Maricaulis maris MCS10: one gene and its partner. The protein of the gene in region 2 interacts with the protein of the main gene of each other region in a pairwise test. Links are inferred from orthologs where the notes say so. Each region holds a gene or a part of one and is shown on either strand. Other genes may lie near its edges.

Region 1 (15,647 bases), 2.0 Mb from region 2 along the record:
GCCCGCCCGGAGAGGCGTGGACGCAAGGATGGAGAACGGGCGATGGCGGGAAGCGTCAACAAGGTAATTCTGGTCGGCAATCTGGGACGTGATCCGGAAATTCGCCGCATGAACAATGGCGACCCGGTCGTCAATCTGTCGGTCGCGACGTCTGAAAGCTGGCGCGACAAGTCCTCCGGCGAACGCCGTGAGAAGACCGAATGGCACCGTGTCGTGATCTTCAACGACAATCTCGCCAAGGTCGCGGAGAACTATCTCAAGAAGGGCTCCAAGGTTTATGTCGAGGGCCAGCTCCAGACCCGCAAATGGACTGACCAGAACGGCCAGGAAAAATACTCCACAGAAGTCGTGCTGCAGCGTTTCCGTGGTGAGCTGACCATGCTGGACGGTCGCAATGAAGGCGGCGCCGGTGGCGGCAGCTTCGGCGGTGGCGGCCAGAATGAAATGGGCGGTGGCTCCGGTGGCGGCCAGCGTTCCATGGATGGACCGAAGGAAGATTTCCGCAATGCTGATCTCGATGATGAAATCCCGTTCTAGCCTGACCCGCCTGATCAGTGTCGGCCTGCTGACCGCCTCTCTGGCGGTCGGTGGCGCCAGCGCCCAGGATGATGTCACCGGCGACCCCAATGCGCGGTCGCCCCAAATCGTCATTGTGCCGCTGGGCGACGAGGAGGGCGAAGCCCATTTCGTCGTAGGCGAGATGGCATGGGGCGATGTTCTGGGCTTGCTCAACCAGCTCCAGTCAGAGACAGGCGACAGCGTGATCGAGGTGGCCCAGACGCTGTGGTCGTCGCGTGACCTCAACCCGCCCTTCTTCCTGTTCGAGCTGGCCCGCCTGACCGCCGAGTCCGATCCGGAATTCGCGGTCCAGGCCTATTTCCTGGGGCGGTCGCGGACCATGTATGATGCGGCACGTTGCCTTGATTCCACGGCCCTGGACGTCATCAATGAAGCTTCGGCTTACGCCGGAGAGACTGTGGTTCAGGTTATTGCCTCGCGGCCGGAATTGACGATAGCGGCGATCGAGCAGGTCATCGAGACCGATGGAGCCTTTGCCGGCCAAGCCTCGCCCTGGTGGGCTTGCTCGTTCGGAACCAACGCCTATTTCGCTGCCGTAAACGAACAGACCCTTAGCGGCGATGAGTGGTTGATGGTCGAGAGTCGCTGGCCCTCGGTGCGCGCGCGCATTTCATCCAATCTGCAAGGCAATCTCACCATGATGCAGGATGCTGTCGCGGCCGCCACGGCTGCTGAATAGCCCAAGCTGCAACACCCGGACACCGTTCTGGATGGCAGTCCGGCGTCGGGTTTCGGGCTGAATTACTAATTTGTTAGTTGATGAATTTGACCGCCCGTGGGAGGCCTGATGTCATCAACTAAGGAATTCGTAGATGGCTCGTCCCAGCTCTGCCCAACTGACTGAAGCCGAACAGCGCATCATGACCGTGCTGTGGACGCGCGGCGAAGCCAGTGTGCGCGAAATCACCGATGCGCTGCATGCCGAGTTCGGTCTCGCCTATACCACCGTTCTGACAACGATCGGGATCATGGCCGACAAGGGCTATGTCGGGTTTCGCAAATCCGGTCGGGCCCACATCTATTCGGCCTTGCTGACCCGCGACGGCGCCCGCAACCAGGCGCTGGGATCAATGGTCCGCACCCTGTTCGGTGGCTCCGCGCAAAGCCTCGCCCAGCATCTCGTGCGGGCGGAGAAGCTGACCCTGCAAGACATTGAAGACCTGCGTGCGGCCGTGCTCGAGGAGACCGGCGCGGATCGTGAGGCCGATGAGAATCCGGACGGGGAGGCGAAGTGATGGCCTTGGACACACTCCTGCTCGCGGCTCTGGCCGCACTGGTCGCGGCAACCGCCCTGGCCGGTGGCGTGATGGCGGTGGACCGACTCCTGCCGGCCCGCCTCGTGCGCGAGCGCCATGATCTGGCGCTGGCGGCGTTGATTGTCATCCCGCTGGTCTTTTTTCTCGCCTTGCGGGCCGCGCCCGACTTGTCGGCGGATGTACAGGCCGGTGTCGCCGGTTTTTCATCAGCCCAGTCCGCAGAGGCCACGTCGCATGCGGCTCGGCCCACGACCAGTACCGGTCCTGTCCTTGCACTCACCGCGCCCGAAACGGTGTGGTCGGGCGTTTGGCCGGTACTGGGCCGTATCCTGCTGCTGGTCTGGCTGACCGGTACTGCCGTCATGGCGGTCCGACTTGCGCGCGATCTGGTCGCGCTGGACCGGATGCGGTTGGCGGCGCGCCCGGTGGCGTGTCCGGCGAGCCTGCGACTGTCTGCCGACCTGCCGCTTGCAGTCAGCGCTGCCGTGACGACCCCGGTACTCGCCGGCTATCGGCAGCCGCAAATCCTGCTGCCGACCGGTTTTACCTTCGATCATGCGGCCCGACCGGTGCTCGAACACGAGATCGCGCATGCCCGCCGCGGCGATGCCTGGACGGTGTTGGCTTTGCGCATCTTGCAGGTCGCCCTGTGGTGGGTGCTGCCGCTTCTGCCCTTGATGACCCTGCTCGAACGCAATCGCGAAACCCTTTGCGATCGGGAAGCCGCCCGGATCACGGGGCAATCGCGAGACCTTGCCCTGGCACTGATCGATGCCGCCAGCGATCATACCCGTCATGCCTCACTGGCCCTCGCGGCCGCCCCCTCACGCTCCAGCCTGGCCCACCGCGTCGCCCGGCTGACCGCCACGTCCGACCTCAACCGAAAGGATAGTCCCATGCGTTTTGCCCTCCTTCTGCCAGCCCTGTCGGCGACAGCCCTCGTCCTGACCCCGCAATTCGGTGAAGCCCGGGCGATGGAAGGGCGAGATGCCCGACCATCCCCGATGCGTAACCTCGATGACGCCCTCGACCTGGATGGGCGCCTCTATCAGGCAGCGCGTCGCGGTCAGGCGGGCCGGGTCGGGGATTTGCTGGCGGGTGGTGCCAATCCGGATGTCCGTTTTCGGGGCGATGGCACAGCCTTGATTGCCGCCATCCGCGGCGGCGATGCCGCGACCGTAGCGGCGCTGCTGGGAGCCGGTGCCAGCCCTGATCTGGGCATTGATGGAGACGGCAATCCGATGATTGCGGCCGCGGTCAGTGGTCGTGACGATCTGGTGCAACAACTGCTCGCGGCCGGCGCCGATGTCGATGCCGAACAGCGCGGCGATGGCAACGCCCTGATCGCGGCTTCGGGACGCGGACATGTCGACACGGTTGATCTGTTGCTGGCGGCGGGCGCCGACCCGAACGGCTATGTCTTTCATGATGAAACGCCGATGGTGAATGCGGCCCAGCAAGGCCATCTCGATGTCATCGAACATCTCGCCGCGGTCGGCGCCGATCTGTCCTTGACGGTGCGTGCCCGGGATCGTCGCGGACGCGAGATTTACCGCTCACCGCTGAGCGAAGCACGCCGGACCGGTCAGGACCATGTCGTCGCCTGGCTCGAAGCCCGCGGTGCCGAACACCGTCCGCCGAGCGAATAGCTTGCCCCAGCCGGCCCGCATCGTCATGGCCGGTTTCAGTCGGACGGTCGGGGGCGCCGAGCTGGAAAACCATCGCCATGCCCTCGGCGAGCTCACCGGGATGAGCTTGCGTCTCTAGAACGCGACCTTCCATTGCCGCCGTGAGGAGGCATCGGGACTGACAAGCCCCTTCCGGTCCGCGCCGGTCTGGTTAAAGTGCCGGCAGGGCGGGGCGGAAGGGGTGTTTCATGCGCGTATTGATTGCCGGGGCGAGCGGATTCATCGGCTCGCACTTTGCCGCCCATCTTCAGGCTGCCGGTCACGAAGTCCGGGCCGCAGCCCGTGGCGTCGAGGCAGCGCGCAAGCGGGCCCCTCAGCTCGACTGGGTCGGCTGCGATTTCCGCCGTGATACGATCGACGACTGGCTGCCCCGGCTCACGGATATCGATGTGGTCATCAACTGCGTCGGCGTGCTGCAGGACGGGCTCGGCGATAGCAGTCGCAAGGTGCATGTCGACGGCGCAATGGCCTTGTTCAAGGCTTGCGAGCAGGCCGGGGTGGGACGCGTCCTGCATATCTCCGCTGTCGGCGTCGATACGGCCGCCGGATCGGACTATGCCCGCGACAAGCTGGCCGGCGAGGCGGCACTTGCGGCCCGTGATCTGGATTGGCTCATCCTGCGCCCCTCTCTGGTCGTCGCCCGCAATGTCTATGGCGGTACGGCGCTGGTGCGCAGCCTGTGCGGCATACCTTTCGTGACCCCGGTGGTCGGCGGTGAGCAGGTGTTCCGGCCGATCGGGATGGATGATCTGTGCGAGGCGGTCGCCGGTCTGATCGAGCCGGGGGCGCCCGCCCGCACAAGCTTCGACCTGGCCGGCCCGGAACGGGTTTCGCTGGCCGATACCGTGCGCGGCTATCGGCGCTGGCTTGGTTTCGGCGACAGCCGCATCTGGGCGGTGCCGCGCTGGCTGGCCCGACCGGCCTTCCTGTTCGGGGATTGGCTGGGATGGATGGGTGTACGGACCTCGATGCGCACGAATGCGCTCAAGCAACTGGATTTCGATGTCGAGGGGGATCCGACCGACTGGCTGGCCGCGACGGGGGCGTCGCCGCGCGGCTTTCATGACTGGCTCGCTGCCAACCCGGCCGGGCTGCAGGATCGCTGGCATGCGCGGCTGGGTCTGGCCCGGCCGCTGGCGCGATGGGTGCTGGGTCTTTATTGGCTGCTGACCGGTGTGCTCGCCCTGACGGTCGCCAGGGATCACGCCTATTCGGTGCTCGCAGCCGGCGGATTCTCGGAGGCGGCCCAGCCGCCGGTGCTGTGGTTCGGCTCCCTGTTCGATATCGCCCTGGGCCTGGGCATGCTGGCGAAATGGCGCGTGCGCTGGCTGGCGACGATCATGATCCTCGGCACCTTCGCCTACATATTCACCCTCAGCATGACCCTGCCGGGCCTGTGGGCCGACGCCCTCGGGCCGATCCTGAAAGTCTTCCCGATGATGGCGCTGGCGCTGATGATCGCGGCCACCGAGGATGAGCGCTGATGGAGCTCTACCCGCTTCTTCGCCTGGTCCACATTCTCGGTGCCGCGGTGCTGTTCGGATCGGGCGCCGCGATTGCCTTTTTCATGCTGATGGCCTGGCGCAGTGGCGAGCGGGCCGCGTTTGCTCTGGTCGCCCGCCACGTCGTGCTGGCCGACTGGGTGTTCACCGCGAGTGCGGTGATCCTGCAGCCCGTCTCCGGCCTTGCCCTGGCCCATCTCGCAGGCTGGCCACTGACCGCGCCCTGGCTGCTGGCGAGCGTCGGACTCTATCTCTTCATCGGTGCCTGCTGGCTGCCGGTGGTGTGGATCCAGATGCGGGTCAAGCGACGCCTTGCCGAGACTGACGGTCCCGACATCCCCGCTGATGTCCACCATCTGATGCGGATCTGGTTCGCGCTGGGCTGGCCGGCTTTCGCCGCGCTGACCGCCATCGTCTGGCTGATGATCACCAAGCCGGTCGGATGACCGGATTTACTCCGCCGGGCAGCGTCCGCCCGTGATCCGTTCAACTTCCTCCGCGCTACCATCGGTCGGTGCAGGCTCGAGGTCCAGTGCGCAGGCGATCAGGCCATAGACATTGACGTTCTCGAAGGCGGCCGGGCGGCTGCCTTGCGGGAAGATCGGGCCGGCGCCGATGAAGGTCGCGCCCATGGTTTCGTCGAGATTGTCAAAGCCGTGGGTGGCCCGCAGGCTGGTGAAATAGGGGTTTTCGGGATCGGTCTCGCTGGTGATGATCAGCCAGCCGGGATCGGCCAGGACGAAGAGATCCGGGCCGCGATCGGGGTGATCGAAATGCCAGTGCTCCGGCATGTCCTGGCGGCGATAGGCGGTCATGTGCGGATGGGCATCCTGCAGCTCGGCATGGATGCGCTCGACCGTGGCCTCATCGCCATAGCCCATGATGAAGGATTCCGGACCGGGGCTGTAACGGCTGGCGAACTCGTCAATATGCAGCCCGTCCAGATCGGCGAGCGTGTCGATCATGATGGTCCGCTCGGTCGAGACATCGACCATACCATGATCTGAAACGATCAAGAGGGTTGTCCGCTCCATCACGCCGCGCGCTTCCAGCCCGGCGATCAGCTGGCCGACCAGGGCATCGACCCGCGCGACGGCCTCGGCTTCCTGCGGCGTGCCGACGCCATTGGTGTGCAGCACCGTGTCGACATGATCCATGTAGACGGCGGCGAAGCGAGGCTGCTCGGCGACCGGTGCGTCGAACCAGGTGAGAACTTCATCAATGCGTTCTTCATAGGGTTTTTCGTGCTCATAGGGGTGCCAGATCGTCGGACGGGTGCCGTCGATCTCCACTTCCGAGCCGAGCCAGAACATGATGTGCGAGCGCAGGCCCTGCTGCTCTGCCGTGATCCAGATCGGCTCGCCGCCCCACCAGCGCGGGTCCTGCGGACTGCCGCCGGAATTGGAAAAGGTCTCGTCCAGCCGCCGGTCATAGGGCGAGTTGGAGACCATGCCGTGATGCTCGGGATAGAGGCCGGTCGCCAGGGTGTAGAAATTGACGAAGGTCTTGGTCGGCATCGCCGAAACCATGCGCTCCGGACGCGTCCCGCGCGCGGCGAGGGCGCGCAGATTGGGCGCTTCGTGGCGGTCGATGGCGTCAAAGCGCAACCCGTCCAGCCCGACCATGATCACCACGGGTGGCGCTTCGGCCGCAACCGGTTCGGCGGACGGTGCACGCAGATGGCTGCATGCGGCCACCAGGCTGGTCAGCATGGCGATGGCGAGAATACGAAACGTCATGAAAGCCCCCGATGGGCGGTTTGGGTCAACCGCTCGGGCCTAGTGAGGCAGGCCCGTCGCGACAAGGCAAGGATTTGTGACGGAGCGCCATGATTCCAACCCATCCGCAAAAGGCCCACAGCCACCGTCATCCCAGGGGCACGACAGGTCGTGACCGTGGGATGACGGTGAATTCACATAACGGTCTTTTCGCACCCCGCATGACCGAAATTTCATCAATGAAATCAGTGTCCGGACGCTATAATGCGTGCGTCGGGACGGCAAATGGGTTCCGATGGTGAGCGTGTATGTGGCCGATTGGAGCGGCACCACGCAGATGGCGTGCAGCGGAGTTCGTGATGAAACGGCGTGAAAAGCAGAGCGAGTCCCTGGAGATCCGGATCGGTCACCAGACCAAGCAGGACTTCATGGAAGCCTGTCAGTCCCGTGGCCTGACGGCCAGCGAGGTCCTTCGCGCCTATGTCGAAACCTATTCCGGTCCACGTCACCCGCGCCTGGTGCTCCCCTCTGTCAATATCAAGGAGTTCACCATGCCCGCCAGTTTTCTTGCCCTCGTTACCGCCGTTGCCCTGACCACCGGATTGCAGACCTCGGCCCCCGCCATTGCAGACCGCAATGACCCGGAGGCCAGCTTCGCCTCGGTCGACCGCGATGGCAGCAATGATTTCGACCTTGCCGAACTTTTCGTTGAAGCCGGCCTGACCGCTGACGGGCAGCTGGGACCGGACCTGCGCGCCGAGGTGACCGGGTCGGTCCAGTCAGCGCTCGCGGAACTCGGCATGGAGGCCCAGCAAGGCGTGGCCTCGCCGGCCTATCTTGAGCGCGTCATTGCCAATGCTGAAGAGTCGGCCGTGCTGAGTGTGACGGCGGTCTTCAATATGATCGATGTGGATGGGGACGGCCGTGTCACGCGAGCCGAGTTCGTGAACTACAGCGTCGAGTAATCGGCGCCTGATGTCGGGACCCGGCCGCCAGGCGGCCGGGTCCCGATGCTCAACCGATCTGCAGACCGGCGACCCGCAGTGCGTCATCGCCGGCGATGTCGAATGTGATCGGAATGCTCTCGCCCATGGTCGCCGCAAACACGGAGAAACGGACCTGCGTGGCAGTTTCGTTGAAGCCGAGCAAAGCGCCGCCACCGAAATCCGCCGCCAATTGATCGAACATGGCCAGGTGCCGGTCCATGTCGGCATAGGCCAGCATGTCCGGCGTAAAACGCGTTTCGATGAAAGCCTGATGCGCGGCGGCGTCGCCCTTGAGGGTGGCCATGAAATCGGCGACCAATTGACCGGCCGGCGTGTCCGGCAATGTGACCGGCGTCGCCGACCGGGCGGGCCTTGGGTCGATGCGCCAGAGCTGGTCGAACCAGGCCGCGGTCAGAACGTCGACAACCCGGTCGGCATTGAGGCGGCGCTGGTCGGCGGCCACAAACAGGATCAGGCCGTGATCGGCGAGCTCGCGCCAATGCGCGTTGAAATGCGGATTGCCGCCATTATGCCAGTAGACCCGGCCAAACGCTGGATCATCCTCGACCACCAGTCCATAGCCATAATGCGAGGCTCCGCCGCCCTCGTCCTGGAAGGGTGTCTGGCCGAGATCGCGCGCTTGCGGCGAGATCAGCTCGCCGGCCGACCAGGCCTGTCGCCAGGCCAGCATGTCCGGCGCGGTCGAGACCAGCCCGCCATTGCCGATCAGGTTCCAGTTGGGCGGATGGCCGCCCCAGGAGGCCTCGGCCACATCGCGCCCGTCCTCCAGATGCACCGCGCGCTCACCATCGAAGGCGGTCTGATAACCGGTGTGGTCGATCCCGACCGACATCAGGCGGTCGCGCAACAGGGCCTCATAGCTCTGCCCCGTCGCCCGCTCCATGATGGCGGCGGCCAGCGAGTAGCCGACATTGGAGTAGTAATAATCCGTGCCCGGCTCAAAGCGCAGCGGGGCGGCAAAGGCATTGGCCAGGAAAGTGTCGAAATCCTCCTCCGCCAGATCATCACCGACCCCGCCGGGGAAGCCGGCCGCATGGGTCAGCATCTGGTGCAGGGTGATGCCGGCCTTGTCGGCGGGGACATTGTCGAACACTTCATCCAGGCGCAGATCGGCGGACAGGGTGCCATCGCTGATCAGCTGGGCGGCCAGCATGCCGGTATAGCTCTTGGTGACCGAGCCGATATCGACCTGGGTGTCCGGACCATAGGGGCGGCCGGTCTGCGCATCGGCCATGCCGGCGCCGCGCATCAGCACGGTCTCGCCGCCCTGCGAAATGCCGACAATGCCGGTAAATCCGGCGGCCTCGAGCGCGTCGAAGGCCTCGGACAGGCGTTCGCGGGCGGCATCAGAGGCGGTGATCCGGTCGAGGGCCTGGGTGTGTCCAGCCGCGCTGAACGCCAGCGCCAGGCCGACTGCCAGACCCGGGACCAGGCCGGTCGCACCGGCGAGACGGGGCCATACGCGTGTGAGGAATGACAAAGCTTTCATGGTCGTCGCTCTCCTTGCTCATGTTAGCCCTCGCTGACTAGGATGGCGTGTTCATCGCGTCCTGACGAAAACCTGTTGGATAGGCTGACATGACATTTTCCTCACCCGGCGGCGACGCTTCAGCGACGCGTTTCCGGATCGGCACGGCCCATTGTGACCTCATCGCCTGCGTGCTGGTGCGCAAGGGCGAGACCCATCGCCTCGAGCCGCGCCTGGCCGGTGTGCTCCACCTGCTCGCAAGGCGCGGCATAAGCCCGGTCACCCGCGATGAATTCCTGGAGACGGTGTGGGAGGAGGATGGCAGCGATGAAGCGCTCAACCAGGCCATTTCCCGCCTGCGGCGCCTGCTGGGCGATGCCAGCCTGATCCGCACCTTGCCACGCATCGGCTACAGCCTCAGCGCCCCGGTCGAGCGCGCCGAAACCCTGCCAAACCCGGCCCCGACCTCACCCTTCCAGGCCTGGCTGCGCACCGGCCTGGGCTTCATCCAGCGCCCCTTCCTCACCGGCCTCGCCGTCGGCGTGCTTGTCACGGCGCTGCTGGCGAGCGTGTTCTGGCCGAGGACGCTTGAGCAGGAGTTTGAGATTTTTACGGGGGAGTTGGATGAGGTTGGGGTGACGCTGCCGGATGAGACGGAGTAGGGGGCATTGTGGCGCGGGGAAATCTCGATGAAGCCGATACGGCCTGCTGGCTGACAAGCGATCTGTGGACGGCTCTGCGCGACGGCGCCGGATTGGACGGGAATGGGCCTTCACCAGCGATTTGGTCACCGGCGTGGTCTGGGGGCAAATGATTGAGCGGGAGTTTGGGGGGCTGGGAGTTGGGTGAGATTGTCCCGGATGAGCCGGGCCATGCGTTCAGCGATTCTCAACTTGATTGCTGTAAGACTTGCGCAGGGGCCGCGACGCTGGATGAATCATGCTGGATCTGAAGCAGAAAATTTGGCCGGACCAGTCGGAACATGGTCGCTTGCGGCTCGCGAGCGAGCGCGCCGTTTCGGTCTTCTTCACATTGGCAGGCGTATCCGGGCTCGCCATTACCGCGATCAATATTCCCTATCTTGAGGACTACCCGCTGTCGGTCACGCTGGGCGGTCTGATCTCACTCATGTGCCTGGCCGGCCCCTTCATAACCGTCGGGACGCAGCATTTCGCGCGGAATACGCGCATAGTATCGCACCTGGTCGCATCCCTCCTCCTTGCGCTCTCGCTGACCGCCCAGGAGATGGTGAGCCCAAGCAATCTGCTGTTTATCCCCGCGGTATTGACGGTGACGCTGGCATTGGGGTGGCGCGATGGACTGGCCACCCTTCTCATGGCCTATGCCGCCTATGTCGGCACTTTCGTGATGACAGGCGCTGAGTGGGCGAGCGTTTTGCCCGATGTGAGCATTTTCACGCTGATCGCCGGCCAGGTCCTGGCCGCGACCTTCGTGTTTGCGGGCGCACGCGTCTTTCGCACGCAAATGGTGCAGGCCGCGATCGAACTTCAGCGCAAGTCCGAGCAGGCGGAAGAAGCGACCCGGGTGAAGTCCGAGTTTCTGGCCACGGTCAGTCACGAGATCCGGACACCGCTCAATGGTGTTCTGGGCATGGCGCGGGTGCTGGACGATGGAAGCTTGCGGCCGGACCAGAGCGACCAGGTCCAGGCCATCACCAGGTCGGGTGAAGTCCTGCTGAGTACGCTCAATGATGTTCTGGACCTCTCGCGTATCGAGGAAGGCCTGATGGTCGTCGAGACCCGGCCCTTCGACTTGCCGGCGATGATCAATGGCGTGGCCCAGCTCTATGTCATCACAGCGGCTGAGAAATCGGTGGAGTTCTTCATCGAGATCAGTCCGGATCTCGACCTGACCCAAAAGAGGGTCGGTGACGAAAACCGGATCACCCAGATACTTCACAATCTTCTCTCCAACGCGATCAAGTTCACGGCCGAAGGCCGCGTGGATCTCGTGGTCTCGCCCGGCGAGACGCCATCAGACATTCGCTTCACCGTGCGCGACACGGGTATCGGGATGAGCGAGGCGGAAGTCCGCCGGGTCTTCGAGCGCTTTACCCAGGCTGATCAGAGCACGTCCAGGAAATATGGGGGCAGTGGCCTGGGATTGTGCATCGCGTCGCAACTGGCCACGCTCATGGGCGGGCGAATTGACGTGCAAAGCGAACCCGGTGTCGGGTCCTGCTTCACGGCAAGCCTGAAGCTTCCGGCCCATGACGGGGCGCGTGTGCAGGACGGACCCGAAGCGATGGCGGTCAGCCCGCCGGCAAACACCGCCGCCCGGGACCTCAAAATCCTGGTCGTGGATGATGTCAGCATCAATCGCGAGGTCATGCGCGGCTTGTTGGCGAAGCTGGGGTTCTCGGCCGAATTTGCCGCCTCCGGTGAGGAGGCCATGGACGCGGTTCGTCAGGCCGAATTCGGCACGATCTTTCTCGACATCTCAATGCCCGGGCTCAGTGGCTATGAGGTTCTCGAACAGATCAGGGCGCTGGAACAGGCTCAAGCCCGACGGCCCAGCAAGATCGTCGCGCAGACCGCCAACATGATGACCCACCAGGTGCGCGAATATGGCGAGGCGGGCTTTGACGGTGTGCTCGGCAAGCCTGTCCGGCTGGAACTGCTGCAAGAGCAACTCGACGCGGCTTGATGGACGCCGGAGAGCCGTGATTGTCGCACGCCTCCTGCGTGACAAGGACGAGCGTACCGGCTGGCATTCCCATTCCGGCGCCCAGGCGCAGATCCTGCCATAAACCGCTCGCCGGGAGTTCGCCGTATCGGCCTGCTGGCTGACAAGCGGAGTATGGACAGCTCTGCGCGACGGCGCCGGGGTGGACGGGGGAGGGAGATAAATCACCTGTCCCCCACCCGCCTGTCATCCCGGCCGAATGGCCTGCGAAAGCAGGCCGCAGAGTCGGGACCCATTATCGCGAAAGCTGGCCGCACCGGGCGTATGGGTCCCGGATCTGCGCCCTGATCATGTCAGGGCTCCGCCCGGGATGACAAAGGTATTGGAATTCCCGGAACCACCGTCATCCCGATGACAATCGGGATCCAGCCTGCGACGCGACGTCATTGCAGGGGGCGGCAAAATCGAGTCTGCGAGACTGGGTCCTGACTTTCGTCAGGATGACGGTGAGGGGCGGGGTGTGCGTCGGGTGAAGTGCCGGACGTGTGTTCTCCCCCCCCAACCGCCCCCCGCATTTGCTCTCCCCCGTCGCGATTGTTAAGACTCTGCGACAGGAAAGCCGCCTGATTCACACTGATGATTCGCGCCCGCGCGCGAGGGTGTGGGATCGGCGGCGATTTTCGTGAGGGTGCGGTCGGGGCAATCGTGACCGCCATTGCGACACAATGAAAAGAGGGCCGCCTTGAGCGATCACGACGACACGCCGACGACACCCGAAGACGGTTCCGGAAACGGGGCAGACAATACGGGCGGTCAGCCGCCGGCCCTGCCGGACGGGATTGGCAATATCGCCATCGAGGACGAGATGAAGTCGTCCTATCTCGATTATGCGATGAGCGTGATCGTGTCGCGGGCCATTCCCGATGCTCGCGATGGTCTGAAGCCGGTCCATCGCCGCATCCTTTATACGATGCACGAGAACGGGCAGACGCACGAAAAGTCCTACCGCAAATGTGCGACCGCCGTCGGTGACGTGATGGGTCGCTATCACCCGCATGGTGACCAGGCGGTCTATGACTCGCTGGTGCGCCTGGCGCAGGACTGGTCGATGCGGGTGCCGCTGATCGACGGGCAGGGCAATTTCGGCTCGGTCGATGGCGATCCGCCTGCCGCCTATCGTTATACCGAGGCGCGGATGCAGAAGGTGGCGCAATCCCTGCTGGCCGATATCGACAAGGACACGGTCAATTTTGTCGATAATTACTCGGCCGAACGCCAGGAGCCGGTGGTGCTGCCGGCGCGCTATCCCAATCTTCTGGTCAATGGCGCCGGCGGTATCGCCGTCGGCATGGCGACCAATGTCCCGCCACACAATCTGGGCGAGGTGATTGATGGCACGCTGGCCCTGCTGGAAAACCCCTCGCTGACCGAAGGCGAGCTGCTGGACTATATCCCGGGTCCGGACTTCCCGACCGGTGGCCTGATCCTCGGCCGCACTGGCGCCCGCAATGCGGTGCTGACCGGGCGCGGCTCGATCGTGATGCGCTCGCGCACCTCGATCGAGGAAGTGCGCAAGGATCGCATGGCGATCATCGTCCACGAAATTCCCTACCAGGTGAACAAGGCCTCGATGATCGAGAAGATCGCCGACCTGGTCCGCGACAAGAAGATCGAGGGCATTGCCGATCTGCGCGATGAAAGTGACCGCAATGGCATGCGCGTGGTGATCGAGCTCAAGCGCGACGCCAATGCCGATGTCATCCTCAACCAGCTCTTCCGCTGGTCGCCGATGCAGACCAGTTTCGGTGCCAACATGCTGTCGCTCGTCGGCGGCCGTCCGCAATTGCTGGGCGCGCTGGACATCCTCAAGGAATTCCTGCGCTTCCGCGAGGAAGTGGTGGCACGCCGGGCCAAGTTCGAGCTCAACAAGGCGCGCGACCGGGCTCATGTCATCATCGGTCTGGCGCTGGCTGTGGCCAATATCGACGAGGTCATCGCCCTCATCCGCAAGGCCCCCAATCCGGCCACCGCGCGTGAGCAGTTGATGGCCCGCGACTGGCCGGCCATGGATGTGGCGCCGCTGGTCGAACTGGTCGCCGATCCGCGCTCCATGCTGCGCGACGACAACACGCTGCGCCTGACCGAGGAGCAGGCCCGGGCGATCCTGGAACTGCGCCTCAACCGCCTGACCGGTCTGGGTCGTGAAGAACTGGGCAATGAGGCCAAGACGCTGGCCGACCAGATCGCCGACTTGCTGGACCTGTTGCGCTCGCGCCAGCGCGTGCTCGACATCATTCGCGACGAGCTGACCGAGGTGCGCGAGAATTACGCCACGCCGCGGCGCTCCGAATTCGTCGATGCCGAACTCGATTTCGAGGATGAGGATCTCATCCCGCGCGACGAGATGGTCGTCACCGTCACCCATGGCGGCTATGCCAAGCGCACTGCGCTGTCGGACTATCGCGCCCAGCGCCGCGGCGGCAAGGGCCGTTCGGGCATGGCGACCAAGGACGAGGATTTCATTGCGACGCTGTTTGTCGCCTCGACCCACGCGCCGCTCCTGTTCTTCTCCAATCGCGGCATGGTCTACAAGACCAAGACCTGGCGTCTGCCGCTGGGCGCGCCGAACACGCGCGGCAAGGCGCTGATCAATCTCCTGCCGCTGGAGCAGGGCGAAACGATCACCTCGATCATGGCTTTGCCGGAAGACGAGAGCACATGGGCCGACATGAATGTCATGTTCGCCACCAACAAGGGCACCGTCCGCCGCAACAAGCTGTCCGACTTCGTCCAGGTCAATCGCAATGGCAAGATTGCGATGAAGCTGGAGGAAGAGGACGACCAGATCGTCAATGTGGTGCTGTGTACCGAGCAGGACGATGTCTTCCTGACCACCCACAAGGGCCGCGCCATCCGCTTCCCGGCCACCGATGTCCGTGTCTTTGCCGGCCGCAATTCGGTTGGCGTTCGCGGCATCCGCCTGGCCGAGGGCGACGAGCTGATCTCGATGGCGATCCTGCATCATATCGATGTCACCTCGCCGGAGGCCCGCGCCTACATGAAGCACGCCACGGCGATGCGTCGGGCGCTGGGGGACGATGAAGAGATCGAAACCGTCAACACTGATGGTGATGAAGACGGTGATGATGAAGCCGCCCTGTCGACCGAGCGCCTGGCCGAGCTGGGTGCGGCCGAGGAATTCCTCCTCACGGTGGCATCGGACGGCATGGGCAAACGCTCATCGGCCTATGATTTCAGGGTGATGGGGCGCGGCAATAATGGCGTCGCGGCGACCGACATCAAGCGCGACATCCCGCTCTCGGCCAGCTTCCCGGTCGAGGATGCCGACCAGATCATGGCCGTCACCGATGGCGGTCAGCTGATCCGCTTCCCGGTCGATACCGTCCGGATTGCCAGCCGCTCATCGCGCGGCGTCCGTCTTATCCGCTTGAATGAAGGCGAGAATGTCGTCGCGGTGGTTCGTATCCAGGATGCCGGAGATGAGGGCGACGAAGACGGCGACGGCGAGACCGTCACCGACGCAGGCCCCGCTCCGGAAGCCGGCGACAGCCCGTCCGAATAGTGCGACCGGCGAGGCGGGATTGTTGATCTCGCCTCGCCCTTCTGCCAGACATGAGCCGGCACCGGGGAGGTGCTTTTGGGGCGCCAAGCCCGGGAGAGATTGGCCATGACCCGTACAGCGCTCTATCCGGGCACGTTTGATCCCCTGACCAATGGTCATATCGACATTATCGGCCGGGCCGTGAAACTGGTCGATCACCT
Region 2 (15,443 bases):
GGCTGACGCCGCCGGCCTGTCAGTCGGCGCTGTCTATCGTCGGTTCGAGAACAAGGATGCCTTCATACCGGTCATCTTCGAACTGTATCGCGAGCGCCTCGAGATTTTCATGGCCGGTGAGGGCCGGCTCGAGATCGAACCCGCTGAGGGGTTGCGGGCGGCGCTCCATGCGGCATGCCGCACCGGGTGGCGGTTTCTCGACCAACACGGCTATCTGGTCCGGGCGGCCCACATATACAGCCGACTGCGTCCGGACCTGATCGGGGATGACTGGGAAGCCATGCTCGACCAGGCCCGGGAGTCCGCCAAAAGCCTGCTTGACGTCTTCGGTGATGAGGTGAAGCGGACCGATCGGGCCGAGGCCGCACAGATGTTCACCTACCTGATGAATACCCTGCCGATCGAGCGGGCCATCTATCCTGATGAGGGCGCCGCCGCTGTGCTCACCCTTGGCGAAGAACAATTCGTCGCGGCCATCGCTGACACGCTTTACGGCTATCTCGTCACACCGGATCGGGGGCAGCCGGACGGATGAGGCTTGCAGCCGGGCGGTTGAGCGGATAACCCTTTGAGATAGTTGAAAGCTGTCGGTGAGTGGCGGGCAACCGCCGAACTGACCAGCAGGGGCCGCTCCAGATCGGTCTCCAGCCGGACTTCGTGCTCCACAGGCACAATGGAACCAATCCGGGCCGGCATCGCAAAATGCGACGCGACGACATGATCGATACGACTGGTGCGCGCGGCACAGGTCACCCAACCGGCCCCCGGGGCCCGGGTGGTCCCTGCGCTGCGAACGAAAGGGAGTTTGGCGTGTTTTTCGATGAAATGCTCGACGGGGCTGGTGGTGTCCACGAACCCTATGTTGCCTACCAGGACTGGCTTCAGCAGACGGACCCGTCCGGCCTGCGATCCAAGGCAAAGGAAGCCGAGGCCTTCTTCCGGCGTGTCGGCATCACCTTCAATGTGTATGGCCAGTCAGATGCCGACGAAAGACTGATCCCGTTCGATGTGGTGCCCCGCATCATCTCGGCCCGCGAATGGGCACGGCTGGAAAAGGGCATTGATCAGCGCGTACGGGCAATCAACGCCTTCCTGCATGACATCTATCACGACCAGGACATCATCCGTGCCGGCCGGATCCCGGAAAGCCTGATCGCCAATAATGACGCTTTCCTGCCAAAAATGATCGGCGTGACGCCACCGGGCGGCGTGTACACCCACATTGTCGGAACCGATCTGGTGCGAACCGGCAAGGATGAGTTCTACGTTCTCGAGGACAATGCCCGCACCCCCTCCGGCGTCTCCTACATGCTGGAAAACCGCGAGACGATGCTGCAGATGTTCCCGGAATTGTTCTCCAAAATCCGGGTCCAGCCAGTCTCCGAATATCCCACCGAGCTTCGCCGGGCGTTGGCCAAGAGCGCGCCGCCAGCCTGTGCCGGTCGGCCGGTCATTGCTGTTCTGACTCCGGGTCTGCACAACTCGGCCTTTTTCGAACACGCCTTCCTCGCCGAGCAGATGGGTGTGGCGCTGGTCGAGGGCAGCGACCTGCAGGTCGTCGACGGCCGGGTGGCAATGCGCACGACCCGGGGCTACCGGCCGATCGATGTGCTCTACCGGCGTGTGGACGACGAATATCTGGATCCGCTGAACTTCCGTCCGGACAGCCTGCTCGGCGTTCCCGGCATCATGGACATCTACCGGTCCGGCGGAATCACCATCGCCAACGCACCCGGTACCGGCGTCGCCGATGACAAGGCGATCTATTCCTACATGCCCGAGATCGTCGAATTCTATACCGGCCAGCAAGCGATCCTCAAAAACGTCCCGACCTGGCGCTGTGCCGAGCCGGAATCGCTCGCCTATGTGCTCGACAACCTGGCCGAGCTGGTCGTGAAGGAAGTCCATGGCTCCGGCGGCTATGGAATGCTGGTCGGACCGGCGGCATCCAAAAAGGAGCTCGCCGCCTTCAAGGCCAAGCTCAAGGCCCGGCCGGCGGCCTATATCGCCCAGCCGACCCTGGCATTGTCGACCGTTCCTGTCCTCACGCGCGGCGGGTTGGCGCCGCGACATGTCGATCTGCGTCCCTTCGCGCTTGTGGCGCCGGACGGGGTCCGCCTGACGCCGGGTGGCCTGACCCGTGTCGCCATGAAAAAGGGATCGCTGGTGGTGAACTCCTCACAGGGCGGCGGCACCAAGGACACCTGGGTTTTGGAGGACTGACACATGCTCGGAAAACATGCCTCAGGCCTCTATTGGATGTTCCGCCATCTCGAACGGTCGGAAAACACGGCCAGACTGGTCGAAGCCGGCTTCCGGCTGGCCCTCACACGCGCCGCCGACGGCGAGGCGGAATGGGAATCCATCGTCGCGACGGCCGGCTGTCGCGATGCCTATCTGGAGCAGAATGCCGGTTTCGACAGCGCCAGCGTTATCGATTTCCTGCTGCGAAGCCGGGACAACCCGTCCAGTGTGATGTCGGTTTTCGACGCAGCCCGGTCCAATGCCCGAATGGTTCGCACAGCCTTGACGCGGGAAGTGTGGGAGTCGGTCAATGAAGGCTGGATGACGTTGCGCGGACGTCTCGCACGGCCGGTCAAACAGGGCGATCTGCCCGACGTGCTCAGCCTGATCCGTCGTCAGAGCGGGCTCGTCCGTGGCCTCTATCATGGCACGATGTTGAGGAATGACATTTTCAGTTTTGCCCGCTTGGGCACCTTCACCGAGCGCGCCGACAACACCGCCCGGATCCTGGATGTGAAATATTATGTCCTCCTCCCTTCGACATCCTTCGTCGGTTCGTCGCTTGATAATGTGCAATGGGAGATGGTGCTTCGCTGCGCCTCGGCTGAGCGGGCGTTCAAATGGCTCCATGGCGGCGATGCCAGCCCGTCCTCGATCGCCCAATTCCTGATACTCGAACCGGAGATGCCGCGATCCCTGATCTATTGCAGCGACAAGTTTGTGCGCAATCTGCGTTATCTCAAGGATGCCTATGGTGGTGCTCACATGCCCAGTCTCGATATCGCACTGGATCTGCGTCAGCGCCTGCGCGGCCAGTCGATCGACCAGGTCTTCAAGATCGGCCTGCATGAGTATCTGACCGACTTTCTCGCCACCATCAATTCGCTCGGTCGTCAGATCGAGACGGATTACCGCTTCTACGAGTGAGACCCATGCGCCTCAACATCTCCCACATGACCCGCTACGACTTCGCCGAACCGGTTCCCTACGGGCTCCAGCAGGTGCGCCTGACGCCGATGACCCGCGCTCACCAGACCGTCCTGCGGTGGACCTTGCGGATCGAGGGAGGCAGCGAAGAGGCCCGTTTCAACGACCAGCACATGAACATCGTTGATCTGGTCCGCATCGATCCCGAGCGCACATCGATCAGCCTGGTCTGTGAGGGCGAGGTCGAGACGCGGGAAGAGAACGGCATTGTTGGCCGCCATGACGGCACCGCGCCACTCTGGTATTTCCGCCGCGAAACGCCACTGACCAAAGCCGGGACGAAGTTGCGGGCCCTGATCCGTGACTTCGATGCGATGGACGGTCAGGACGTCACCGCCTTTCACGACCTTGCCCGCTTCATCTCCGGTGAAGTCGCCTACCGGACCGATACGACCCTGGCGACCACGACGGCCGAAGACGCGCTGGCGAGCGGTCAGGGTGTGTGCCAGGACCATGCCCACATCTTCATCGCGGCGGCTCGGCTGCTGGGTTATCCGGCCCGTTATGTGAGCGGCTATCTGTTCATGGACGATCGCGTCGAACAGGAGGCCGGTCACGCTTGGGCCGAGGTGCATATCGATGGGTTGGGCTGGGTCGGTTTCGATGTATCGAACGGAATTTCGCCTGACGAGCGATATGTGAAAATCGCCACAGGCCTCGATTATTCCGAAGCGGCTCCGGTCGCTGGTGTCACTTTCGGCGGCGGCGGGCAGTCGATGCTTGTCTCGCTTCAAGTGCAGCAGTAACGCTGTGGCTCACCACGTCGCGGGAGACTGATTCGTGACCTATTGCGTTGGCCTGAAACTTGATGCGGGCCTGGTTTTCATGTCCGACACGCGCACCAATGCGGGCGTCGACAATGTGTCCAAGTTTCGCAAGCTCTTTACCTGGGAAAAGAAAGCCGAGCGGGTCATCACCATCATGACCGCCGGCAATCTGGCCACGACCCAGGCCGTGATCAGCCTGCTGGAGGAGCGGCTCAAGGCGCCGGCCGACCGGGCTCCGTCGATCATGGAAGCGCCGACCATGTTCCAGGTAGCCACCATTGTAGGCCGGACACTCCGGGAATGTGTTGCCGAGCAGGCCGGCGACGGCCCGACATCCGAGTCGCCCTTTGGTGCGACCTTGATTGTGGGTGGCCAGATCGCCGGTCAGAAAATGTGCCTGTTCATGGTCTATCCGGAAGGCAATTTCGTCGAGGCGAGCGACGAAACGCCCTTCTTCCAGATCGGCGAGACCAAATATGGGCGCCCCATTCTGGTTCGTGCCTTCGACAAGGCGATGCGCATGGAGTCGGCCATCAAACTGCTGCTCCTGTCATTCGACTCGACGCTGAAGGCCAATCTCTCGGTCGGCATGCCGCTCGACCTGCATGCCTATCGGGCCGACAGTCTGGAACTGGGTGTGCAAAGACGGGTCGAGGAAGATGACGCCTGGTATGCCCAGCTGTCTCGTGATTGGGGTGATGCGCTGCGTTCGGCTTTCGACGGCCTGCCGGAATACACGCTATAGCCGGGCCGCTCTGAACGCGGACTGCCATGACGATCGAAACCCTTCTGCTCTTCGCCGGTGCCCTGCTTGTCCTGTTCCTGACGCCGGGGCCCGGCATTGCGGCAATGATCGCCCGCACGCTGGATACCGGCCCCTGGCACGCGGCCATGTATGGCGCGGGCATCCTGCTGGGCGACATGTTCTGGTTCACACTTGCCGTGACAGGATTGTCTGCGGTCGCGGAACAATTGGGCCCATTCTGGCTGGCCGCCAAGCTGGTCGGGGCCTCCTATCTCGGCTGGATGGCGTACAAGGCCTTCTGGAGCGCCTGGACCGGCGCGCGACCGAAGCCGGTCTTCAAGGTCGGCTCGAAACGCGGCTGGATCGCGACTTTCCTGGCCGGCATCGCGATGCCGCTCTCCAATCCCAAGCCGATCGTCTTCTATCTGACGCTGGTTCCGGCCTTCGTGCCGATCGAGGCGATCACGCCCTGGAGCTTTGCCGCGATGTTGTTGATCATGGTCGCGATGGCGGTTCCGACCGCGGCTTTCTATATCGCCGCTGCCCACCGCGCCCGGGCCTGGCTGTCCACACCGACCGTGCGACGCGGCGCCGATATCCTGACCGGTTGCGTCATGACCGCCATCGCCCTGCTTCTGCTGCTGCGCTAGCTGACGCGTTCGCATTTTTCACCGGCATTGGTATTTGAAACGGCGGCCAAAGCGGCACACACTCCCGCGCGCACAACCGGGCCCGCGCACTCGACTGGGCCCGCGCGCACAATTGGGGCTGTTCATGAGCGAGACGATCAACACGGATTTCCGCCGCCCGGACCGGACGGATGCAACCCTGCGCGCGTCTGTCGTGATTGCTGTGCTGGACGAAGCGGAGAATGTCGCCGCCGTTTGCGACGAAGTGCTGCGCGAGATGGAGCGCGCCGGCGCCTTTGAGATCGTCTTTGTGGACGATGGCTCGACGGACGCGACGCCAGACATCCTGCAAGGCATTGCCGATGCCGACCCGCGGGTCCGGCTCGTGCGCCATGACCATCGCTGCGGCAAGTCGCAGGCGGTGCGGTCCGGTGTCCTGGCGGCGCGCGCGCCCTGGATCGCCACGCTCGATGGCGATGGCCAGAACGATCCGGCCGATCTGCCTGACATGCTGGAAAAAGCCTGGGCTGCTGAGGGCGACGCGCCACTGGTCGCCGGTACCCGCGTTCGCCGCAATGACCCCGTCTCGCGCCTGATCGCGACGCGCATCGCCAATGGCTTCCGCGCCACCGTGCTGGGGGATCATTGCCCGGATACCGGCTGCGGCGTGAAGGTTTTCAATCGCGACAGCTTCCTGCTCCTGCCCTGTTTTGAGGGCATGCACCGTTTCCTGCCGGCGCTGTTCCAGCGCTATGGGCATCCGCTGATCAATCACCCTGTCCAGCACCGCGCCCGTCATGCAGGGCAGTCAAAATACACCAATATTGGTCGGGCCTTCGTCGGGATTTTCGACACGATGGGCGTTATCTGGCTGGTCCGCCGGACCAAGGCGCCGGGCCGGATCGAAGAGCGTCAGTCGTGACCCAGGACGGGCATCGCCTGGGCTGGAAGGACTGGCTGGTTCTCGTCGCCCTGTCGGCGCTCGTTCTTCTGCCGGGTCTTGCATCCATTCCGCCGGTCGACCGGGACGAGTCGCGCTATGCCGTGGCGACCAGCCAGATGCTGGCGACCGGCGATTTCATCGATATCCGGTTCCAGGAGGAGCAACGCTATCTCCAGCCGGCCGGTGTCTACTGGCTGCAATCATTCGCTGTGGCGGTGTCCGGCACCGGCGATGAGCGCGCCATCTGGGCGCACCGGATCCCCTCCTTCCTCGGCATTCTCGCCGCCGTTCTGATGACCGGCGCGCTGGCGACCCGGCTCTACGGAAGCCATGCCGGCCTCGCCGCGGCCCTGCTGGTGGCAACCAGTTTTGCCGTCGGCTTTGAGGCGCGGATCGCCAAGACCGATGCGGTCTTGCTGGCGACCATCACCGCCGCCCATCTGGCCTTGATGCGGATCTATCTCGAACCGGTCGGGCATTGGTGGCGACCGGCCCTGTTCTGGGCGGCGCTCGGGGCCGGCATGATGGTCAAGGGGCCGATCATCCTGCTCTTTGTCGGCCTCGCACTGGCCGGCCTGCTGGTCTGGGACCGCAAGTTCGTCTGGCTGAAAGAACTCAAACCGTTGTGGGGCGTGCCGCTATTCCTGCTGATTGCCCTGCCCTGGTATGTGGCTATCGGTATCGTCTCGGACGGTGGATTTTACGCCGAGGCTGTCGGCGACAGCCTGATGGGCAAGGTGGGTGAGAGCCAGCAATCGCATGCCGGACCGCCGGGCTATTATCTCGGCCTGTTCTCGCTGACCTTCTGGCCGGGTTCACTCTTCTTCGTCTTTGCTGCTCATTGGGCTTGGTCCAATCGTGGCCAGGCGGCGGTGCGCTATCTGATCGCCTGGATCGTGCCGGCCTGGATCGCTTACGAGCTGATCGCCACCAAGCTGCCGCACTACATCATGCCGCTCTATCCGGCGATGGCCTGTCTGGCGGCGGCGGCAATCTTCCTGCCCGGGCAGGCGCGCTCGCCGCTCTGGGTGCGCATCGGTGCGGGTATTTACGCCATTGTCTGGCTTGCCTTCAGTGGCCTGGTCGCGGCGCTGGGTCCGGCCGGTCTGCACTGGGCCGAGGGGCGATTATCCCCGGTTCTGGTGATGGCCGGCGTGGCAGTCTTTGTCGCCGCCGCCTTGGCTGTCGGGCTCTATCTGACCGGGCGACGGCAATCCTCGCTTCTCGCGGGTCTGGCCGCCGGCGCGCTGGGCGCGGTGACCGTCTATGGCGGGACACTGCCGCGGCTCGAGACATTGTGGCTGACCCCACGGATCGTGGCGGCGGTTGATGCCCATGGGGACTGCACGCCGACCCGGCTTGTCACGTCGGCCTTTCGCGAGCCCAGCCTCGTCTATCAACACGGGCCGTATGACACGGTGCTGGCGGCCAGCCCGATCGACGCGGCGGACCAGCTGGCCGCGGACATGGATTGCTCGCTGGCCCTGCTCGACGCGACCGAGGTTGACGATTTCCTGGCCCGGGCGGCGGCAATTGATGTGTCATTGGAACCCTTGGCGCTGATCGAAGGGCAAAACTACTCCAATGGCGATGAGATGGCGCTGACGCTCTATCGCGCTTCTGGCAATGCGCCCGGGACCGACGGGTGATCGGCCGCGAGCTGGTATCGGCGTTCCGGCGCCATCCCGGCAAGGTCGTCATGGTCCTCGCGCTGGTTGCCCTGTTTTCGCTCGGCGGCTTTGCGACCCTGTTTCTGCCCGAGGCGGTGACCCGGCAGGCACTGGACGGGCTGGCGGCGATCGGCGGCCAGGCCTGGGCGCCGCCGGTGGCCATTCTGGTCTTCACCCTTCTGATCACGCTCGGCGCGCCCCAGGCCGTACTGATTGCGGCGCTCGTGGCCGCGTTCGGGCCCTGGGCCGGCTTCGCCTACAGCTGGACCGGCAAGGTCCTCGCCTGCGCTTTCGGGTTTCTGGTGGGCCGCCGCGTCGGGTCGGGCTGGATCGACCGTCATGCGGGACCGGATGCCCGCATCGTCATGGACGAGCTGGCGCGACATGGCTTCTGGGCAAGTGCGGTGATCCGGCTGGTGCCGACACTGCCCTCCATCATCATCAATATCGCTGCCGGCTGCACACCCATGCGCTTCCGTGATTTCATTGCCGGCACAGCGATCGGAAGCGTGCCGAAAATGGCCCTGATCGCCTTTGCCAGTCATGCCGCAATCCGGGGCCTTGAGGGCGGTGGCATCCGGGCTTGGCTGGCGGTGGCGGGAGCCGTGTTGTTACTGGTCCTGATCGGTCTGATCGGGCGGCGCTGGTTGATGCGTCGCACCACCAGAAAACCGGCCCCGTGACTCACGCGTGCGCGCGCATGTACGCGTGTGCGCGCGAGTGGTCACAGGCGTGCGAAACCTGTACAACAAAACCATGACGGAACAAGCGAATCAGGAATACGGCGCGGAGTCGATCAAGGTCCTCAAAGGGCTCGACGCCGTGCGCAAGCGCCCGGGCATGTATATCGGTGATACCGATGACGGTTCGGGTCTCCATCACATGGTCTATGAGGTCGTCGACAACGCGATCGACGAAGCCCTTGCCGGCCATTGTTCGGAAGTCCTGGTGACGCTCCATGCCGACGGTTCTGCCTCGGTGCGTGATGATGGCCGGGGCATCCCGACTGACATCCACCAGGAAGAAGGCGTCTCGGCGGCCCAGGTCATCATGACCCAGCTCCATGCCGGCGGTAAGTTCGACCAGAATTCCTACAAGGTCTCCGGCGGTCTGCACGGCGTCGGCGTCTCGGTGGTGAACGCCCTGTCCGACTGGATGGACCTGACCATCTGGCGCAATGGCAAGCGGCACTGGATGCGTTTCCGCCGCGGCGATGCCGAGGAAGACCTCAAGGTGATGGGCGATGCCGAGCCGGGCCAAAAGGGCACGGAAGTGCGCTTCATGCCGTCGGAAGAAACCTTCACCATGACCGAGTTCAATCGCGAAACGCTGCAGCATCGCCTGCGCGAACTCGCCTTCCTGAACTCCGGCGTCAAGATCACCCTGCGCGATGAGCGTGAGGCCGAGCTCTATTCCGACACCATGGTCTATGATGGCGGTGTAGCTGCCTTTGTGGCCCACCTGGATCGCAACAAGACCCCGATCTTCACCCCGCCGGTCCTGATCACCGGCGAGAAGGATGGCGTGGCGGTGGAAGCGGCGCTGGAGTGGAATGACAGCTATCACGAGAATGTCCTCTGCTTCACCAACAACATCCCTCAGCGCGATGGCGGAACCCACCTGGCCGGTTTCCGTGGCGCGCTGACGCGCATCATCAACACCTATGCGGCCTCGTCGGGTCTGGCCTCCAAGGCCAAGGTCTCGATCTCCGGCGATGATGCCCGCGAAGGCCTGACCTGCGTGCTGTCGGTGAAGGTCCCGGACCCGAAATTCTCCTCCCAGACCAAGGACAAGCTGGTCTCGTCGGAAGTCCGCCCCGCCGTTGAAGGCGCTGTGGGCGAGGCGCTGGCGGAGTGGTTTGAGGAACATCCGACCGAAGCGAAAATGGTGGTCGGCAAGATCATCGAGGCTGCGGCAGCCCGTGAAGCGGCCCGCAAGGCGCGCGAGCTGACCCGCCGCAAATCGGCGCTGGAAATCTCCTCCCTGCCCGGCAAGCTGGCGGACTGCCAGGAGAAGGATCCGGCCAAGTCCGAACTCTTCATCGTTGAGGGCGACTCAGCCGGCGGCTCTGCCAAGCAGGGACGCCACCGGGAAAACCAGGCCGTGCTGCCGTTGCGCGGCAAGATCCTCAATGTCGAGCGGGCCCGTTTTGACCGGATGCTCGGCTCGGAACAGGTCGGCACGCTGATCACGGCGCTCGGCACGGGTATCGGCCGCGACCAGATCAATTACGAGAAGCTGCGCTATCACAAGGTCATCATCATGACCGATGCCGATGTCGATGGTGCCCATATCCGCACCCTGCTTCTGACCTTCTTCTATCGCCAGATGCCGGAGCTGATCGAGAAGGGCTATCTCTACATCGCCCAGCCGCCGCTCTACAAAATCGCCAAGGGCCGGTCCGAACGCTATGTGAAGGACCAGGCCGAGATGGACGCCTACCTGATCGAGGAAGGTGTGTCCGAGGCGCATCTGACCCTGCATGGCGGCGAAGTCGTCACCGGTCAGGATTTGGCGTCCCGCGTCGCCGCGGCGCGCCAGGTCAAGCTGTCCATTGACCGCATGACCGCGCGCGCACCGGGTTTTGCCCTGGAGGCTGCCGCCATGGCCGGTGCCCTGGTCCCCGAACCGTCCGAAGCGGCCGTGACACGCGCGGCTGCCCGGCTCAATTCCTTCGCCGATGAGGGCGAGGACAATTGGGGTGGCCGTGTTGATGGCGAAGATGGCGGCCTGGTCTTTGAACGCGAAGTGCGCGGTGTGATGGAAACCGTTGTGCTGGACCGCAGCCTGCGGGCCAGCCCGGATGCCAAGCGTCTCAATGAGCGCGCCACGGCTATCTCTGATGACTATGCCGGCCCGGCCAGCTTCGTCCCGAAATCCGGCCCGGTGACCATCAACTCGCCGCGCGAACTGGTCGATGCTGTTGTCGTCTCCGGCGCCAAGGGCATGAAAATCCAGCGCTATAAGGGTCTGGGCGAAATGAATCCCGGCCAGCTCTGGGAAACCACGCTCGACCCCAATGCTCGGTCCTTGTTGCAGGTGTCCGTGACCCATGCCGACACTGCTGACGAGCTCTTCTCCAAGCTGATGGGCGACGTCGTCGAACCTCGCCGCGACTTCATCCAGGAACACGCGCTGGAAGCGGAAGTCGACGCTTAACGCGCGCTGCCCTCGCGACGAATTCGAAGACGCCCGCCTGTTTCAGGCGGGCGTTTTTCGTCCCAACCACATAATGTTTGTTATCCCCGACGAGTGCCCCGCGAAAGCGGGGCGAAGACCGGGGACCTGATTGGTGGCCTCGCCGGCCCGGAGGATTCCTGGCCCGTCGTCGCGATGATCATTGTCGTGACGGGTCTTTTCCTGGCGAATAGCTGGCGACGGGGCGAGCTGCGGGACAGGCGGGTGGCGTGACGCCCCCCCCAAGCGCGGGATCGCTAGGCGAGGGCCTCGCGGTAGGTTGTCTTCAACGCATCGGGAATGGTGTCGATGGTGTCGATCACGTCACAGAAACGGGTTCGAAGGAGAGCTTTGAGCGCATCTGACAACGGCAGGTCGGTGAAGCCCTCGGTGATATCGTCATGGGCGCCGCCGAGCAGGGCCTGCAACTCGTCGGCGCTGGACAGCTCGCTGACCCGCCGCGCAGCCCACAGGCGGGACTGGTTGAATTGCGCCAGGAAGTGATCGCGCTCCTTTGCCACGTGCGCAGGCACCTTGCGAAAACCGGCCCAGGCCGTGGCCACACCACCAATCACCTTGTTCAGGCGGGCAAACATGACCATGCGCTCGCGCAAGGACACATTGGAATAGCTGTCATCCTCAGCTACGCGCTTGAGCGCCGCCCCTCTCGGTATCGGTGCGTCAAGCGCCGCTTTGTAGCGGGCCCAGAAAGCATCGGGCTCGTGCCGCATCTCGTCGGCGGAAAGGAAGACCACCCGCTGGAAATGCTGCGAATAAGTCGCCTGGATATGGGCGAGATCGAGTGCATGTTCCACCAGGGCGCCGTGGGTAGCGAGAAATTCGGCGCCATTTCCGAAGCCGCCTTCCTTGATTGACTGCTCATGCGCGGCGCGGACCCAGTCCAGCGGGTTGCGGACAAGAAAAAGCGCCGTGTGTGAAATCCGGGCCTGTCCGGTGATGCTGGCGGCGACCCGGTGCAGGTCAGCAATTTTGGGCAGGAGTTTCGGCTGGTCCATATAAGCCCAGGCGAACCCTTCGGACGAGGCGATCAGCGTTGTGCCTGCCTTTGGGGTGACGCCGAAATCGAGCCGCGGAAGTCCGGTTAGCTGACCCTTGGCGGCGAGTTGCCGCGCCGCATTGGCGGCCGCACCGAGATTGGACGCAGTGTACTGCTTGTCCTCACCCCAGACGCTCTGAAGGAATGTGGACCCGCATTTGGGCAGGCCGAAATGGATGAACTTGGCTTGATATGGCTGAGCCATGCCGGCTGCTCCTTAAGATTAGGCGGGTCTGGCGCGATTTACTCGCCAAGATCGCGTTTGATTCAATGAGCTTCACCCCAGGTCCGTCCCGCCTTCGCGTCCACCACCAGCGGCACGCTCAGCTCCAGCGCGGGCGAGCAGGCCTCACCCATCACCTTTGCTGTCAGCGCAATCAGATCGGCGGCCTGGTTTTCCGGCACTTCAAACACCAGTTCATCATGCACCTGGAGCAGCATTTTCGCATCGAGATTGGCGGCGTTCAGCGCGTCATCCATGCGGATCATGGCCCGGCGGATGACGTCGGCGGCTGAGCCCTGGATCGGGGCGTTGATGGCCTGGCGTTCGGCGAACATGCGCATATTGGGGTTTTTGTCGCGAATGCCCGGGAAATGGGCGCGGCGGCCGAAAATGGTCTCGACATAGCCGGTCTCGGCGGCCTTGGCCTTCATCTCATCCATATAGGCGCGGATGCCGGGGAATTTCTCGAAATAGGCGTCGATGAAGGCCTTGGCCTCGTCGCGCTTGACCCCGATCTGGTTGGCCAGGCCGAAGGCGGAAATGCCGTAGATGACGCCGAAATTGATCGCCTTGGCCTTGCGCCGGACCATCGGATCCATGCCCTCGATCGGCACGCCAAACACTTCCGAGGCGGTCATCGCATGGATGTCGGTGCCGTCCCGGAAGGCCTGTTTGAGGCTTTCAACGTTGGCGATATGGGCGAGAAGGCGCAGCTCGACCTGGGAATAATCGGCGGCGACCAGGACATGGCCCGGTTCGGCGATAAAGACTTCGCGGATCTGGCGGCCAGCCTCGGTGCGGATCGGGATGTTCTGCAGATTGGGCTCGGTCGAGGACAGGCGCCCGGTCGTGGTCGCGGCCAAGGAGAAGGAGGTGTGGACGCGCTTCGTGTCGCGATTGATATGGGCGAAGAGGCTGTCGGAATAAGTCGACTTCAGCTTGGCAAACTGGCGGTATTCCAGCAGCGCGACCGGCAGGGCATGGCCCTCGGCCGCGAGCTGGTCGAGCACGGCGGCATCGGTCGACCAAGCCCCGGTCTTGGTCTTCTTGCCACCGGGTAACCCCATCTCTCCAAACAGGATTTCCCCGATTTGTTTCGGTGACGCAACGTTGAAGTCGCGGCCTGCGGCCTCATGGGCCTCGGCCTCGGCGGCCATCATCTTCTGGCCGAAATCGGAGGACAGGCGATTTAGCTGGTCCGGATCGACCTTGATGCCGACCCGCTCCATTTTCGACAGCACATCGGCCATCGGCCGTTCCAGCGTCTCATAGACCGTCGCCATTTTCTTGGCGACCAGGGCCGGTTTCAGGATTTCCCACAGCCGCAGCGTGATGTCGGCATCTTCGGCGGCATAGAGCGTCGCCTTGTCCAGCGGCACCTTGTCGAAGGTGATCTGGTTCTTGCCGGTGCCGCAGATCTCCTTGAAGGGGATGCAGGTATGGCCCAGATGAAGTTCGGCCAGCGCGTCCATGCCATGCCCGTGCAGGCCGGCCTCCATGACATAGGAGATCAGCATGGTGTCGTCATAGGGCGCGACATCAATGCCATAGCGCGACAACACGCCGAGATCATATTTGAAATTCTGGCCGATCTTCAGCACGGCCGGGTCTTCCAGCAGGGGTTTCAGTACCTTCAGCGCCTGATCCATCGGGATCTGTTCCGGCGCGGCGCCGGTGTCGAACATGTCGCCCGTGCCCTGCGGGTCGACATGGGCGAGCGGGATATAGCAGGCCCTGCCCGGCGCTGTGGCCAGCGAAATGCCGACCAGGCCGGACGCGGTCGAGGACAGGGCATCGGTCTCGGTATCAACGGCGATCTGGCCGGCTTCGAAGCTCTTGGCGATCCAGCGCTCGAGCGCCTCCATTGTCGTTACGCACTCATAGTCGTCGCGATTGATGGGCGCCGTGGCATCGCCGGTCTCATCGGCCCGCGGTCCGCCCAAAGCTTCTTCGACCTTGCGGGTGAAGGAGCGGAATTCCATCTCCCGCAGGAAGGGGACGAGGACGTCTGGATCGGGCTCGGCAAGACCGAATTCCTCCAGCCTTTCCGGCATGGGCGCATCGAGTTTCAGGGTCACCAGGTCGCGCGAGATGCGGGCATCCTCGGCATGGGCGAGCAGTTTTTCGCGCCGGCCCTTCTGCTTGATCTCACCGGCCCGCTCGAGCAGCGTGTCGAGATCGCCGTATTCATTGATCAACAGCGCCGCCGTCTTCACGCCGATACCGGGCACGCCGGGCACATTGTCGACGCTGTCGCCGGCCAGGGACTGGATATCGATGACCTTGTCCGGCCCGACGCCGAACTTTTCCATCACTTCAGGGACCTGGATGCGCTTGTTCTTCATGGCGTCGAACATGGAGACCTTGTCGGTCACCAATTGCATCAGATCCTTGTCCGACGAGACGATGGTGACATCCGCACCCAGCGCCTCGGCCTGGCGGGCATAGGTGGCGATGATGTCATCGGCCTCGTAATTCTCCAGCTCGACACAGGGCGTGCCGAAGGCGCGGGTCGCATCGCGGATGATGGAGAATTGCGGGATCAGATCTTCCGGCGCCGGGGGCCGGTTGGCCTTGTAGAGGTCATAGAGATCATTGCGGAAGGTCTTGCCGGAATGGTCGAAGATCACCGCCAGGTGCGACGGCTGATCGTCACCCTTCAGGTCTTCCAGCAGCTTCCACAACATGTTGCAAAAGCCCTGCACCGCCCCGGTTGGCGTCCCGTCGGTCCGGGTCAAAGGTGGCAGTGCGTGATAGGCCCGGAAGATATAGCCCGACCCGTCGATCAGATAGACGTGGCTGGTCTCGTCGACGGGTTTGGTCGTGGCCATGGGGTGTGTCTCCGGGCGGATCGGCAGGCGGGCAAATCAGTTGCGGGCGAGACTAGCGCGGGCGAGGCGTCCGGTCATGGGTGGAGTGCGGTGGCGATTGGGAGGAGCGAGGTCCCAAGCCAGCTTTCTCTTGATCCAATGTCATCCCGGGCGGATGACCTGCTCAGGGC

What was found.
Region 1: the proteins of gyrB (region 2) and gyrA interact in binary tests that used the Escherichia coli proteins (3 or more experiments, as listed by UniProt). The link is inferred for Maricaulis maris MCS10 from one-to-one orthologs.

Annotation. Positions count from the first base shown.
Region 1 is NC_008347.1:2,043,384-2,059,030, reverse strand. The notes cover bases 12,369-15,647. They hold gyrA (DNA gyrase subunit A), read left to right. Parts: upstream 12,369-12,690; coding sequence 12,691-15,447; downstream 15,448-15,647. Other genes in these bases: coaD (pantetheine-phosphate adenylyltransferase), read left to right, coding at 15,553-15,647. Outside these bases: ssb (single-stranded DNA-binding protein), read left to right, coding at 43-537; MMAR10_RS09795 (hypothetical protein), read left to right, coding at 506-1,258; MMAR10_RS09790 (BlaI/MecI/CopY family transcriptional regulator), read left to right, coding at 1,392-1,814; MMAR10_RS09785 (ankyrin repeat domain-containing protein), read left to right, coding at 1,814-3,484; MMAR10_RS09780 (NAD(P)H-binding protein), read left to right, coding at 3,712-5,007; MMAR10_RS09775 (DUF2269 family protein), read left to right, coding at 5,007-5,471; MMAR10_RS09770 (nucleotide pyrophosphatase/phosphodiesterase family protein), read right to left, coding at 5,478-6,764; MMAR10_RS09765 (EF-hand domain-containing protein), read left to right, coding at 7,103-7,708; MMAR10_RS16225 (serine hydrolase domain-containing protein), read right to left, coding at 7,758-9,239; MMAR10_RS16220 (winged helix-turn-helix domain-containing protein), read left to right, coding at 9,329-9,880; MMAR10_RS09750 (ATP-binding protein), read left to right, coding at 10,158-11,885. UniProt on the Escherichia coli protein: A type II topoisomerase that negatively supercoils closed circular double-stranded (ds) DNA in an ATP-dependent manner to maintain chromosomes in an underwound state.
Region 2 is NC_008347.1:4,976-20,418, forward strand. What follows is about bases 8,368-11,442. They hold gyrB (DNA topoisomerase (ATP-hydrolyzing) subunit B), read left to right. Parts: upstream 8,368-8,741; coding sequence 8,742-11,144; downstream 11,145-11,442. Other genes in these bases: MMAR10_RS00065 (TVP38/TMEM64 family protein), read left to right, coding at 8,368-8,668; MMAR10_RS00075 (hypothetical protein), read right to left, coding at 11,420-11,442. In the rest of the region: MMAR10_RS00025 (TetR/AcrR family transcriptional regulator), read left to right, coding at 1-535; MMAR10_RS00030 (circularly permuted type 2 ATP-grasp protein), read left to right, coding at 826-2,223; MMAR10_RS00035 (alpha-E domain-containing protein), read left to right, coding at 2,227-3,171; MMAR10_RS00040 (transglutaminase family protein), read left to right, coding at 3,177-3,977; MMAR10_RS00045 (peptidase), read left to right, coding at 4,012-4,743; MMAR10_RS00050 (LysE family translocator), read left to right, coding at 4,770-5,393; MMAR10_RS00055 (glycosyltransferase family 2 protein), read left to right, coding at 5,518-6,294; MMAR10_RS00060 (ArnT family glycosyltransferase), read left to right, coding at 6,291-7,964; more of MMAR10_RS00065, read left to right, coding at 7,961-8,367; more of MMAR10_RS00075, read right to left, coding at 11,443-12,424; polA (DNA polymerase I), read right to left, coding at 12,487-15,273. UniProt on the Escherichia coli protein: DNA gyrase negatively supercoils closed circular double-stranded DNA in an ATP-dependent manner to maintain chromosomes in an underwound state.